Regions from separate parts of the Cohnella sp. LGH genome, predicted to be linked through region 2. Evidence: predicted binding sites of a transcription regulator. Region 2 holds the regulator's gene; each other region holds the start of a gene.
The links. The regulator Rex, encoded in region 2, represses fermentation and respiration genes when NADH is low (regulators of the CRP and FNR family bind a similar motif). The targets are predictions, from matches to a motif close to TTGTGAAATATTTCACAA.
Positions count from the first base shown of each region.

Region 1 (3,210 bases), 160 kb from region 2:
TGCTCCCTTACGTGGTTCTGACGCTTTGTATCTCCGGATTAGTCTGGAGGTACGTTACCAACCCGTTCAGTTGGACGTCCAAATCAAGCGAAATGCTGGAAAAACGCAAGTTGAGATGGGGCAGCCTGTTGTTTCATTACGGCGTTCTGGCCGTATTCTGCGGACATATCGCCGGCTTGCTCATTCCGGTTGAAGTGTACCGGGGGTTAGGAATCAGCGATGAGGCATACCATCTTGCGGCGATTGTCGGCGGGATGCCTGCGGGCATCGTCACGTTTGCCGGATCGCTTCTATTGCTGTATCGCAGATATGCCGATGCTCGCATTCGTGCAACCAGCAGTCTGGGAGACCGGGTGGCGCTGATCGTGCTGATCGTCGTTCTGTTCACCGGACTGGCGGCGACGGCGGCCAGCTCGATGAGCCATGGCGATTTCGATTACCGGACAACGATCAACCCGTGGCTGCGGGGAGTACTGGCGTTCCAGCCGAACCCCGAGCTTATGGAGACAGTGCCGATCGGGTTCAAGATTCATATTTTGACGACGTTTGCGCTGTATCTCGTGTTCCCGTTTACGCGGCTCGTTCATGTGTTCAGCTTGCCCTTGGGCTATTTAAGAAGAAGTTATGTGCTGTATCGTCGTAGATAATCGACATTAAGGTGAAAGGGGCATGTACCTCCCTTCGCTGCTAGACGCACCTGAAATGGCAATGGGTAAACCCGTTGCATAGTCATTTCAGGTGCGTATAAGGCAGTCTCCGGAGAGGTGCATCCCCTTTTTTTACTCTATCGATCATCTCAAGCAGCTCTGCTTATGGGATAGCCCGTTGGTCGATTATCCGTCCGTTGTCCGCTGGATTTACATCCGGCACAAGTTCTTGGGGCACAATTCGCACCGGCACATCGCTTGCAGGTAACTCAAATTCGTAATGGTGATCATTCCGCCGTTCATGAGAATGGCGCCCGCTCTGCGCAGATCTCCGAGCATCCGGTTTACGCTTTCCCGCGCGCAGCCGATATAGTCGGCCAATTCGGAATTTGTCAGCTTCATAGTAATATGGATGCCTTTCTCGTCTTTACGCCCGTAGGTGTTGGACAGGCGAATCAAGGTGGAGCAGAGCGCGCCGGGCTTGCCCAGCATGACGAGGTCGCGGAACTTCGTCTGGGTCAGCCGATGCATGAAGCTCATCCAATTGACGAATTCGATCGCTAAATCGCCGTGCTGCCAGAGCAGCACTTCCAGATCGCTCTTTTGAAATACGCCTACGACGCACTTCTCGATCGTTGCGGCGGTGAACTGATGGAACGCTTTGGGGGAAGGGTCGAGCTGGCCGAAAAAGTCCCCTTCATGAAACAAGGACATAATGTATTCCTTGCCTTCCTCCGACAGCTTCGTCAATTTGACCTTGCCCGATTGAATAAAATATAGACTCCCAGCGGAATCTCCTTCGCGGAATACGTTAACGTTCGCGTTCAGATTTTGGAAGTACATAATTTGCTGCAGTTTCTGCAGATTATCGTCGGAAAATAAGGAAGAGTTGCAGATCGAGCGGCATTCGGTTTGCTGGTGAGCGGTAGTCACATAAGCCACCTCCAAGATACGTTGGAGCAAGTATAGCAAAGGAATACAGCGTCAAGTGTGATACATCTCACATCTTGAGCCGTCCGGGCCGCTAAAGTGTGTTCTGCGTCACAGAGCAGGGCGGCGGTTATGCCTATACTGGGGGTGAACCTATAGAAAATGAAAGGAAGGATCGGATATGAGCCAGCAATTTAACGGAGAAGAGAAAATCGGCGACATTGTGGCCGATTTTCCGGGAGCCAGCCATCTGTTCAAGGAGGCGAAAATCGATTTCTGCTGCGGCGGGGATCGCCCGTTGGCGGAGGCCGCTCGCGGCCAGCAGCTGGATTTGGACGAGCTTCTGCGCCGCTTGAACGAAAGCTATGAGGAAGCAGCCGCGAGGAACGTAGCGGCAGAAGCGGACTGGAAGACGGCGCCGATCGCGGATTTAATCGATCATATCGTTACCCGCCACCACAGGTATTTGAAGAAGGAGCTGCCGTTGATCAGCGAACTGCTGACAAAGGTGCTCCGCGTTCATGGCACAGGGCATCCCGAGCTCGCCGCATTGCATAGACAGTTCCATCAAATGAAAATCGAGCTGGATCAGCATCTGATCGCCGAAGAAGAGGCGCTTTTCCCTCTGCTGAAGCGCTATGCGGCCGAGCCGAGCGCGGAGGCGCAACAGAAAGCGGTCGAAGGGCTGGACGACCTGGAGCAAGACCACAGCGTCGTCGGAGACTATCTGAAGGAAATGAGAGCGAAGTCGGACGGTTACGCGCTGCCTGCGGAAGCGTGCACAACCTATTCGCTCGCATTCGGCAAGCTGGTCGAGCTGGAGGCGGACCTGTTCGAGCACATTCATCTGGAGAACAACGTGCTGTTTCCAAGGGTCGAGCAGGGGCGAGTCTAAAAGCGCCACGAGGATTGGCGCTACTTGATCTCCTTCTGCTGCTTTAACGCTTCAAGATCGATAATGACGATCCGGCTGCGATCGACTTCGAGCAGTTCGTCTTTGTTGAACTGATTGAGCAGCCGGTTAATCGTCTCTCTCGTCGTTCCGATGGAGTTGGCGATCTCCTGGTGCGTCATCGGCAGATTGATCGTAATTTTGTTGTCCTTCATGTCCCCGTGATGCTCCGCAAGCTGAAGCAGGAACGACAGCACGCGATGTTTGACATCCTGTCCGGACAAGACTTGAAGCTTCTCCTGCAGCTCCCGAATCTTATCGCCCATCACGCGCATCAGCTTGATCGCGATGGACGGCGTATTCATCATCAACCGCTCGAACATTTTGACGGGAATCGCCAGCAGCTGCGTGTCGACGATCGCTTCGGCCGTTGCCGGATACGGGTTTTGATTGAAAAAGCCGGTATGCGGGAACATGTCGCCGGTCTTCAGGAAAGATACAATCTGCTCATGGCCGTTTTCGTCCGTCTTGAACGTCTTTACCAGACCGTTGCGGATGAAGTAGACGGCCTCTTTCTCGCTGCCTTCGGTGAAAACGACGGACCTTCTCGAGATGGAACGGGATATTGTAATTTCCTCGACTCTCGCCATTTCCTGCGGATTCAAATCGTGAAACAGCGGAACCTGATGCAGGAATGCGGACGCTTTATCCTTGCTCATGAACATCCTCCTTGCGAATCGG
Region 1 covers NZ_CP072117.1:2,854,654-2,857,863, forward strand. The annotation lists gene narI (respiratory nitrate reductase subunit gamma) at 1-647, shown strand, start outside; gene J4772_RS11980 (Crp/Fnr family transcriptional regulator) at 858-1,580, opposite strand; gene ric (iron-sulfur cluster repair di-iron protein) at 1,759-2,472, shown strand; gene J4772_RS11990 (Crp/Fnr family transcriptional regulator) at 2,493-3,188, opposite strand.
Region 1: the regulator Rex is predicted to act here: its motif matches at 1,636-1,653, upstream of ric (iron-sulfur cluster repair di-iron protein).

Region 2 (3,210 bases):
GAGTGGGCGGCCGTCGCAAGCGATGCGGCATCGTGCTTGAATCGTGCTTGTCCCTGGTTCAAACGATGTTTCTACCATCGAGCGAGGAACGAAGCGGGCAAAGCCGATCTAATCATTACGAACCATGCCTTGCTGTTCACCGACATGCGCGCCGAGCATCGCCTGCTCCCGGCCTACGATCGGCTGATCGTAGACGAGGCGCATCACCTGGAGGAGGTAGCCAGCAGCCATCTGGGCCAGAAAACCTCGTATTCCTCCTTGATCATTCCGCTGCAGCGAATGTGGAAGGATGCCCGTACAGGGCTATTGCCGCAACTGATCGGAGCCGTTTCCGGGTTGGCTTCGGATTATGCCGGAGCTTGGGCCGAGAAGCTTGAGCTGCTAATTCCCAAAGTGCAGGAAATTCGCGATGCTTGGGAGCGTTGGATGGAGGCGGTGTTCGCGATGCTTGCTTCCAACGCGGCGGCCGATGAAACCGGCAGTTTAACGATGCGAATCAAGCCGGCCGATTTGCCGACCCAATGGGACGGGCTCAGCGTGGACGGCAACAACGTCATTCAGCTGTTGTCGGACCTGATTCGTCCGCTTGAGAAGTTAACGGTCGATATTCGCGAGGAGTCGGACGAGCTCGGGATGCAGGGCCTGCTCACAGATCTGGGGGGCGTATTAAAAGACCTATCCAACATTCGGGCGGACACGCAGTCGTTCGTAACGCTAGGACGCCCCGAGTTCGTCTATTGGGCGGAAGGGCATACGCAGTATCGCAATCGTTCCGTCGGGATCTACGGGGCTCCTGCGGACGTTAGCGAGCTGCTGAAAGAAGGGATGTTCGATAAAAAAGCGAGCGTCGTCATGACGTCGGCGACGCTGACCATCGACAAATCCTTCAAGTACGTGACCGATCAGCTTGGGTTGAGCGATGCGGAGAAAAACGGGCGACTCAAAACGGCGATGCTGCCGTCTCCGTTCCGTTATCGTGAACAGGCGCTTGTGCTCATTCCGCGCGATTTCCCGGGCATCAAGGGAAGAGACGGAGAGGCTGCCTTCGTGAGCGCGCTGATCGCTTCGCTGCACGAGACCGCCTTGACGGTAGGCGGGAGAATGCTTGTTCTGTTCACTTCTTACCGGATGCTAAGGCATGTGTACGGCCCGCTTAAAGACAGCCTGGAGCAAGCCGGCATTCAGGTGCTTGGCCAAGGAGTGGACGATGGCAGCAGAACGAGGCTGACGCAGCAGTTCATGAAGCGGCCGGCTTCGGTACTGCTCGGTACCAGCAGCTTCTGGGAAGGCATCGATTTGCCGGGCGACGCGCTCACCTGCCTCGCGATTGTCAGATTGCCGTTTCAGCCGCCGAACCACCCGGTTGCGGAAGCTAAGTCGGAGAAGCTGCAAGCCGAGAATCAGAATCCGTTCATGAAGCTGTCGCTGCCGCAGGCGGTCATCAAGTTCAAGCAGGGATTCGGACGTCTTGTTCGCACGGCGAGCGACAAAGGGATCGTCATTTTGTACGATACGAGAGTGATCGATACGAACTACGGGAAGTACTTTCTGTACTCGCTGCCGGGTCCGAAGATGGAGCATTTGCCGCTGGCCGGCATGACTTCGCGCATTCGGCAATGGCTGCAGCCGCAAGACGGCGAACTTAACACGCTCGCCACGGGGCAAGAGAGAGGGGACATGCGATGAAGCCGATTAAAATATCCGAAGCCGTCGTTAGAAGACTGCCGATCTATTTGCGTTACCTGAACGAGTTGAGCCTCAGCAATATTCAGACCGTATCCTCGCAGGACTTAGGAGAAAAGCTAGACCTCAATCCGGCGCAAATCCGCAAGGACTTGGCCTATTTCGGAGAGTTCGGGCGTAAAGGCGTCGGCTATAACGTCGATTATCTGATCGAGAAGATTCGACAAATATTGAAATTGGACAAAACGATGAACGTCGCTTTGGTCGGTACGGGTAACCTGGGGCGAGCTTTGTGCAACTATAATATGTATATTAAAGACAATATGAAAATCGTGGCCGTATTCGATGCGGACATGAGCAAGGCGGGAACTTCAATCAACCACCTTCAGGTGCAACCGATGCAGGAGCTGGCTGAGACGGTGCGCAAGCTGGATATTGCGGTCGGCATTATTACCGTGCCGGCAGGCGAAGCGCAGAACGTCGCCGACCGGTTCGTCTCGGCAGGCATACGCGGCTTGCTTAACTTCGCCCCTGTCGTCCTGAAGGCCGCTCCCGGCGTACGCATCCATAACGCCGACTTTACCGCCGAGCTGCTCAGTTTGGCCTACTACATGGACGATCAAAACGAGGAACAAGAGGAAGGGGATGCGGAGCAATGACGCGGCTGCTGATCAAGCAAGGGACATTCGTAACGATTGATGAACAATTTTCCGTGTTTCAAGGATGGCTGGCCGTAGAGAACGGCCAAATCGCAGCTATGGGGGAAGGCGAAGTTCCGCAGCGGGAGAGCGAGTCGGCGACCGAGATATTGGACGGCAGCGGACTGCTGTTTATGCCGGGTCTTATTAACACCCACGGACATGCGGCGATGTCGCTGTTGCGCGGAATGGCCGACGATCTCGTGCTTCAGGATTGGCTGCAAAATCATATGTGGCCGACCGAGGCCAAATTTACCGGAGACGACGTGTACTGGGGCTCGGCGCTGGCCGCAGTAGAGATGATCAAGAGCGGCACGACGACGTTCGTCGATATGTACGACCATATGCAGCGCGTGGCCGAAGTGACAGAGACGTCCGGTTTGAGGGCCAGCCTGACGCGCGGCGTAATCGGCCTTTGTCCGGAAGACGTGCAGAAGGCAAAGCTGGAGGACGCGATCCGTTTTGCGAGGGAGTGGCACGGCCAGGCGAACGGACGGATCAACGTTATGATTTCGCCGCACGCTCCATACACCTGCCCTCCAGATTATATTTTGAAATTCGTCGAGGCGGCGCACGAGCTGGATTTGCCGATGCACACGCACATGTCCGAAACGCTGGCCGAGGTGGAGCAGAACGTGCGCGACTATGGCTGCCGTCCGGTCGAGCATCTTGATCGTCTCGGCATGTTCAGCCGGCCGACTCTCGTTGCTCACGCAGTTCACCTGAACGATGAAGAAATCGCTTTGCTGGCCGAGCGCAAGGTTGCCGTATCGCATAACCCGATCAGCAATCTGAAGCTGGCTAGCGGAGTAGCCCGGGTGCCCGATCT
Region 2 covers NZ_CP072117.1:2,693,166-2,696,375, forward strand. The annotation lists gene dinG (ATP-dependent DNA helicase DinG) at 1-1,686, shown strand, start outside; gene J4772_RS11140 (redox-sensing transcriptional repressor Rex) at 1,683-2,342, shown strand; gene J4772_RS11145 (amidohydrolase) at 2,339-3,210, shown strand, end outside.

Region 3 (3,210 bases), 4.2 Mb from region 2:
CTCCCATGTTCAAGTGTCGATCGAGGACCAAGGCAAAGGCTTTGTTCGGGACGGCAGCAAGGAAGGCGTCGGTCTGTTCAGCATGGAAGAGCGGGCACGGGCGATTGGGAGCGAGCTTCACATTCTTTCCGTTCCGGGCCAAGGCACGCGCGTCTCCCTTATCATTCCGCAGCAGCAAAGCGGACAGTCTATCCCGTAAGCCAAACAAGTTGCTGTAAGAGGTAATCGGCGAACAAGGCGCAGGGGGGAATTCTCCATCGACTCGGGGGCGTCTAAATAAGCCCGTCCCGCGTACTTATTCGTCCGGAAACACCCCGGGCAGAGCGAATAGGACCGTGCCGCGTACCTATTTGTCCGGAAACACCCCTGCCGGATCAAATAAGCCCTTCGCACGTACCTATCCGCCCGGCATCAGCTCAGACAGATCGAAATGCATCTACTCCCGGCCCGTCAATGCGACAATTCGCTGCGCGATCAGCTTGCCGTGATGCCGTCCGCTCTCGATGAAGATTTCGTTCGCTTCCCGTCCGGCGGCGATGACGCCGGCGATGAAGAGCCCCGGCACATCCGTTTCCATCGTCTCCGGGTCGAAGGAGGGCACCGTCGTCTCCGGATTAACCGTCGCTCCCGCATCGGTCAGCAGAGTTCGCTCCGGTCGGAAGCCCGTCAGCGCCAGCACGAAGTCGTTGTCGATCCGGTAAGGAGCAGCGCCGTCCGCTAGCGGCTGAATCGTCACACTGTCCGGATCGATGCGCACGACCTGCGAGGAGAACAGCATCCGGATGCTGCCTTTGTTCACATTGCCTTCGAACAGCGGCCGAACCCAAGGCTTGATGCTGGGCGAATAGTTTTCTCCCCGATATACGACGGTAATTTCCGCTCCTACCCTTAGCAGCTCCATCGCCGCATCCACCGCGGAGTTGTTGCCGCCGATAATCGTCACCTTCATGCCGGTATACGGGTGGGCCTCACCGAAGAAATGGGTCACCTTTGGCAGCTCCTCGCCGGGGATGCCCAGCATGTTCGGATGGTCGAAATAGCCTGTTGCAACGACGACATGGCCAGTCGCATACACGCGCTTGCCGCCGAATCGGTCGACGGTTTCGACAAGGAACGAGCCGTCGGGCTGCGGCCGGATCGCAGCCGCTTCCTCGTAAGCGCGAATGCGCAGCTTCCGCCGCAGCGCCACGTCCCGGTAGTACTGCAGCGCCTCGCGGCGAGACGGCTTGTCGCTGGGGGTTGTGAACGGAATGCCTCCGATTTCCAGCAACTCGGCGGTACTGAAGAAGTTCATATAGGTCGGATACTGATAGATGGAATGGACAACAGCGTGCTTCTCGATTAATAGCGGCTCGATGCCGACGGCTTGCAGCTCGAGGGCGGCGGACAAGCCGCAAGGGCCGGCTCCGATAATCAGGACTTGCTCATTCTGTACGTTCTCGTGTGCGCTCATAACCAATCTCCAATTCGGTGCTTTTGTCTCTCATTGTACCACGTCTAGCGGCTCCCTTCGAAACACCGCATCGAATCCGCTTCGCATTTTCACCATTTGTTCATTTCTCCACCCATACTTTGTGATTTAATTCACATATTTAGGCGGGAAATAAAGCGATAATGGAGGCGTAGGGAGAAGAGAAAACGATGGGAGATGGCGTTAATGGTGTTCAAATTTCTGAGAGAAAACGTCTGGGCAGCGGCGGCCTTTACTCTGCTTCGGATTTACTTGGGCTGGCAATGGCTTGAAGCGGGCTGGCATAAGCTGACCGGCGAAGGGTTCGACGCGTCGGGCTTTCTGAAAAAGGCGATTGAAAGTCCGGTCATGGACAAAGCGACGAACGAAGCGATCTATCCGACTTATACGGGGTTTCTGGAGCATTTTGCCTTGCCAAGCGTCAAGCTGATCAACTTCCTGATTCCGGTCGGAGAATTCCTCGTCGGCCTGGGCCTTATCGTCGGAGGATTGACGGCAGCGGCGGCATTTTTCGGCTTGATGATGAACTTCCTGTTCCTGTTTGCCGGAACGGTATCGACTAACCCTTGGCTGACGCTGCTCGGCATTCTGGTCTTGGTCGGCGGGGCGAACGCCGGCAAATTCGGACTCGATTACTTCCTTCTCCCGTGGATTCGTATCGGCTGGAAGAAGCTGACCGGAGGTAAAGGAGGAACCCCTACGGATGCTCGTACGGTATAAAGGCTTGGAAATGAATCGAAGGCTGCCCGTCCCATCAGGGAGGAGACAGCCTTTGTTTTAATGTCCACCTTGATTGCTCCGCCCGATCTGCTGTCGAACCTGCTTATTCTAGCGCCGTTTTTACTGTTGTTCGAGATTAGCATCCTGATGTCCGCCGCTGCGCATAAACGTTTGAACGAGAGGCGCGCCGCCTGGGAAGCGGACGCAATGAAATCCGTATAGGGTTGTGCAAAAGTCAAAAAGCTCCATCCGCGCTCATAACCGAGCAGCGGATGGAGCTTCTTGGCGTTTAATCGACGGTATTTCCGGAGCCGTGCGGAATGATCGACAGCACCCACTCGCACCACTCGATGTTCGTCCGGCACGTCAATTTGCCTTTGTTCAGCAGAATGTAAGCGCCGAAGTAAGGGGAATCATACGGCGGAATTCCGTCTTCTCCAGCATTGGCCATATGTCGCACGGACTGAATTTTATCGTTGAGCCGCTGCGACTTGGCTTTGTAATGCTCCAACCGGGCCGCGAACAGATCGCGCGATACCGTCGGCTCTACTTGGGAAATGCAGAAAGCCTTTAGCATCAGTTCGTCGCGCATGACCGGATCGGATGCGGGGAGAGCCAGCCACTTTCGCAAGGCGTCGAGGCCCTTTTCCTGAATGGAGTATACCTTCTTGTCCGGCTTGTCGCTCTGCTGAATCAATTCGCAGGAAACCATGTCGTATTTCTCGAGCCGCGCGAGCAGCGGATAGATTTGACTATGCTTGGCCGGCCAGAATGGCTGGATTCTCTGCGTCAGATCGTATCCTGACAAGGGAGAATGGGAGAGCAGGCTTAGCAAGCCATAGGCCAATGTATTCATGGCGAATCCTCCAGATCACATACTTTGACAGATGGAGATTTTGGCGTTATTATTATTTCCTTGCCAGCAATTATGTAAAAAAATACATAAGGATAATCGGAGGCGCGGAGAAATCACAATGGAACAACGCAATAATCAAGAAATACGTTTCATGCCGATAATG
Region 3 covers NZ_CP072117.1:6,885,166-6,888,375, forward strand. The annotation lists gene J4772_RS28545 (sensor histidine kinase) at 1-199, shown strand, start outside; gene J4772_RS28550 (YpdA family putative bacillithiol disulfide reductase) at 437-1,453, opposite strand; gene J4772_RS28555 (DoxX family membrane protein) at 1,658-2,191, shown strand; gene J4772_RS28560 (hypothetical protein) at 2,252-2,413, shown strand; gene J4772_RS28565 (PadR family transcriptional regulator) at 2,481-3,047, opposite strand; gene J4772_RS28570 (DHA2 family efflux MFS transporter permease subunit) at 3,166-3,210, shown strand, end outside.
Region 3: the regulator Rex is predicted to act here: its motif matches at 1,573-1,590, upstream of J4772_RS28555 (DoxX family membrane protein).

Region 4 (3,210 bases), 2.5 Mb from region 2:
CGGTCGCATCCCCATTCGCATGCAGAATGCGCCGCTGGCTGTGCGCGCCTTCCTTCGTCAGGGCGTAGTGCCCGTTCTCTTCGTCGAACATCGTTCCATAGCGAATTAGCTCCTGCACCCCATGCGGACCTTCGTGCACTAGGACGTCCACGGCAGCAGTCTCGCATAAGCCGGCTCCGGCAATCAATGTGTCCTGAGCCAGAAATTCGGGAGAATCATCGTCCGACATGACTGCGGCGATACCGCCTTGAGCATAACGGGTATTGCTGTCGAACAAGGATTTCTTCGTAATCATGAGAACTCGCTGCGTCTCGCTGGATTTAAGCGCCGTAAAAAGGCCGGCGATGCCGGCCCCGATCACGATGACGTCCGTCTCTATGCGAGGAAGCTTGTCTAGATCAAAATCGACAACGTATCGTGGAATCATCATATTTTTTGTCTCCCACTTCGACAATAGAGTAGCGCAAGCGGCCGGTCAATTACTTGACCAGCAGCATGCGCTCCAGCGATAAACGCGCTTTATCCGCAACGTCCTGCGGTACGTAAATTTCCGGCTTCATCGTCTCCAAAGCTTTAACAACCTTCTTTAGGTTGTTAACCTTCATGTTCGGACAAACCAGGAATTTGGAGGCGAAATGGAACTTCTTGTCCGGGCTGTCGAGCCGCAACTGATATCCCGTACCGTCTTCCGTTCCGACGATAAATTCTTCATGGCTCGATTCGCGGCAATACTTCAGAATGCCGGTCGTACTGCCTACGAAGTCGGCCATCTCGACCACTTCCGGACGGCATTCCGGGTGTACGACGAACTGCGCGTTCGGATACTTCGCGCGCATCTCTTCGACATCCTTAATCGTCAGCATGTCGTGAGTATTGCAGTAGCCTTCCCAGATGATCATCTTCTTGTCGGTGTGCTGGGAGACATAATGACCCAGGTTTTTGTCCGGGCACCAAATAACTTCGTCCGCATCAACCGAGTTGACGACTTTGACCGCATTGGCCGAGGTGCAGCAAATATCGGTCTCAGCCTTAACATCGGCAGAGGAGTTGATGTATGTGACGACCTTCGCGTTCGGGTGCTTTGCTTTAAGCTCTCTCAAGCCGATCGGATTGACCATATCGGCCATCGGACAGCCCGCGCGCTCGTCGGGTACGAGCACAGTCTTGTGAGGAGCAAGAATTTTGGCGCTCTCGCCCATGAAATGAACCCCGCAAAATACAATCACATCGGCATCCGTAGACGCGGCTTTCTGTGCGAGAAGGAATGAGTCCCCTCTGAAGTCCGCGACCTCTTGTATTTCATCTCGCTGATAATAATGTGCGAGTATAATGGCATTGCGTTCCTTCTTAAGCTGCATCAGCCGTTCGCGCAGTTCGCGGTTCTGCTCGGCTTTACGCTCCAAGGCCAAGGCCTCCATGCGAAATCTCCTCCCTTAGCTCCTGATGTTTGTGAATCCATGCACAAACATGGCGGGAATGCTGTCTTTATTGTGGACGAAAAGCTCTTCGTTCATTAACACTTAATTTACACTTGCGGGATAGGACTGTCAATTCATCTGTAAAGGTTTTTTCACAAAAAAACGGGATGCTCCCTCGCGCTGCCGCACGCGGTGCATCCCGTCTTCCTATGCGATTATTTCGGCTCCTCGGAGCCGCCGTCTCCCTTGCGCAAATCCAGCCCCGACGGGTAAGGGTCTCCGTCCTCGCGGGTTTGAATCCGCACTTTGACGTTGCCCATCGTGTCGACAGTAGGTTCCGCGTGAGACTCTGCAGATCCCGATCCGCCTTCACCGCCGTCCTCGACGATTATGCCCTTCTCGATCAGAGACTTGATCTGATCCAGATCAAGCGTCTCCACTTCCAGAAGAGTCTTGGCGATCAGATGCATTTCGGCGCTTCTTTCGGTGAGCAATTGCTTGGCTCGCTCGTAGCATTCGCGCGTAATGTTCTGCATCTCCTGGTCGATCTCATAAGCGATCTTGTCGGAATAGTTCTGCTCGTGCCCGATGTCGCGGCCCAGGAACACTTGTCCTTGGGAGTTACCGAACTGCATCGTGCCAAGCTTCTCGCTCATTCCGTATTCCATGATCATCGCGCGAACGATACTCGTCGCTTGCTTGAAGTCGCTGTAAGCGCCAGTACCGATCTCGCCGATGAAGATTTCCTCGGCCGCGCGTCCGGCGAGCAAGCCCGTAACTTTATCGAGCAGCTCTTGCTTGGTGACGAGCATCCGATCTTCCTTCGGCAGCATGATGACGTATCCGCCCGCTTTGCCCCGCGGAATAATCGTAACCTTGTGCACCGTATCGGCATGCTCCAGGAAGAAGCCCGCGATCGTATGACCTGCTTCATGATAAGCGACAATGCGTTTCTCGCGGTCGCTGATGACGCGGCTCTTCTTCTCGGTACCGACAACGACGCGATCGATGGCTTCATCGACCTCAATCATGGCGATGTCTTTCTTATTGCGACGAGCGGCCAGCAACGCCGCTTCGTTCAGCAAGTTCTCCAGATCGGCGCCGGTAAATCCGGTCGTCCGCTTGGCGATCGTGCCGAGCTTGACGTCTTTGCTGAGCGGCTTGTTGCGGGCATGTACTTTCAGCACCGCTTCGCGGCCTTTCACATCCGGGCGATCAACCGTGATCTGACGGTCGAAACGGCCTGGACGGAGCAAGGCAGGGTCCAGAATGTCAGGGCGGTTGGTCGCGGCCACGATGATGATGCCTTCGTTGGCGCCAAAGCCGTCCATCTCGACGAGCAATTGGTTCAACGTCTGCTCGCGCTCGTCATGTCCGCCGCCGAGGCCTGCGCCCCGCTGACGACCGACGGCGTCGATCTCGTCGATGAAAATAATACATGGCGAATTTTTCTTCGCGTTCTCGAACAAATCCCTTACGCGGGACGCGCCCACGCCTACGAACATCTCCACGAAGTCCGAACCGGAGATCGTGAAGAACGGCACGCCCGCTTCACCCGCTACCGCGCGGGCCAACAACGTTTTACCCGTACCCGGAGGTCCGACGAGCAGTACGCCCTTCGGAATGCGCGCGCCGACCGCCGCGAATTTGCGAGGGTCCTTCAGGAATTCGACAACCTCGACGAGTTCCTGCTTCTCTTCATCCGCTCCGGCGACGTCCTCGAACGTAACCCGCTTTTTCTCTTCATTATAAAGACGGGCGCGGCTCTTGCCGAAGTTCATCACCTTGCCGC
Region 4 covers NZ_CP072117.1:184,075-187,284, reverse strand. The annotation lists gene nadB (L-aspartate oxidase) at 1-427, opposite strand, end outside; gene nadA (quinolinate synthase NadA) at 480-1,418, opposite strand; gene ftsH (ATP-dependent zinc metalloprotease FtsH) at 1,634-3,210, opposite strand, start outside.
Region 4: the regulator Rex is predicted to act here: its motif matches at 1,448-1,465, upstream of nadA (quinolinate synthase NadA).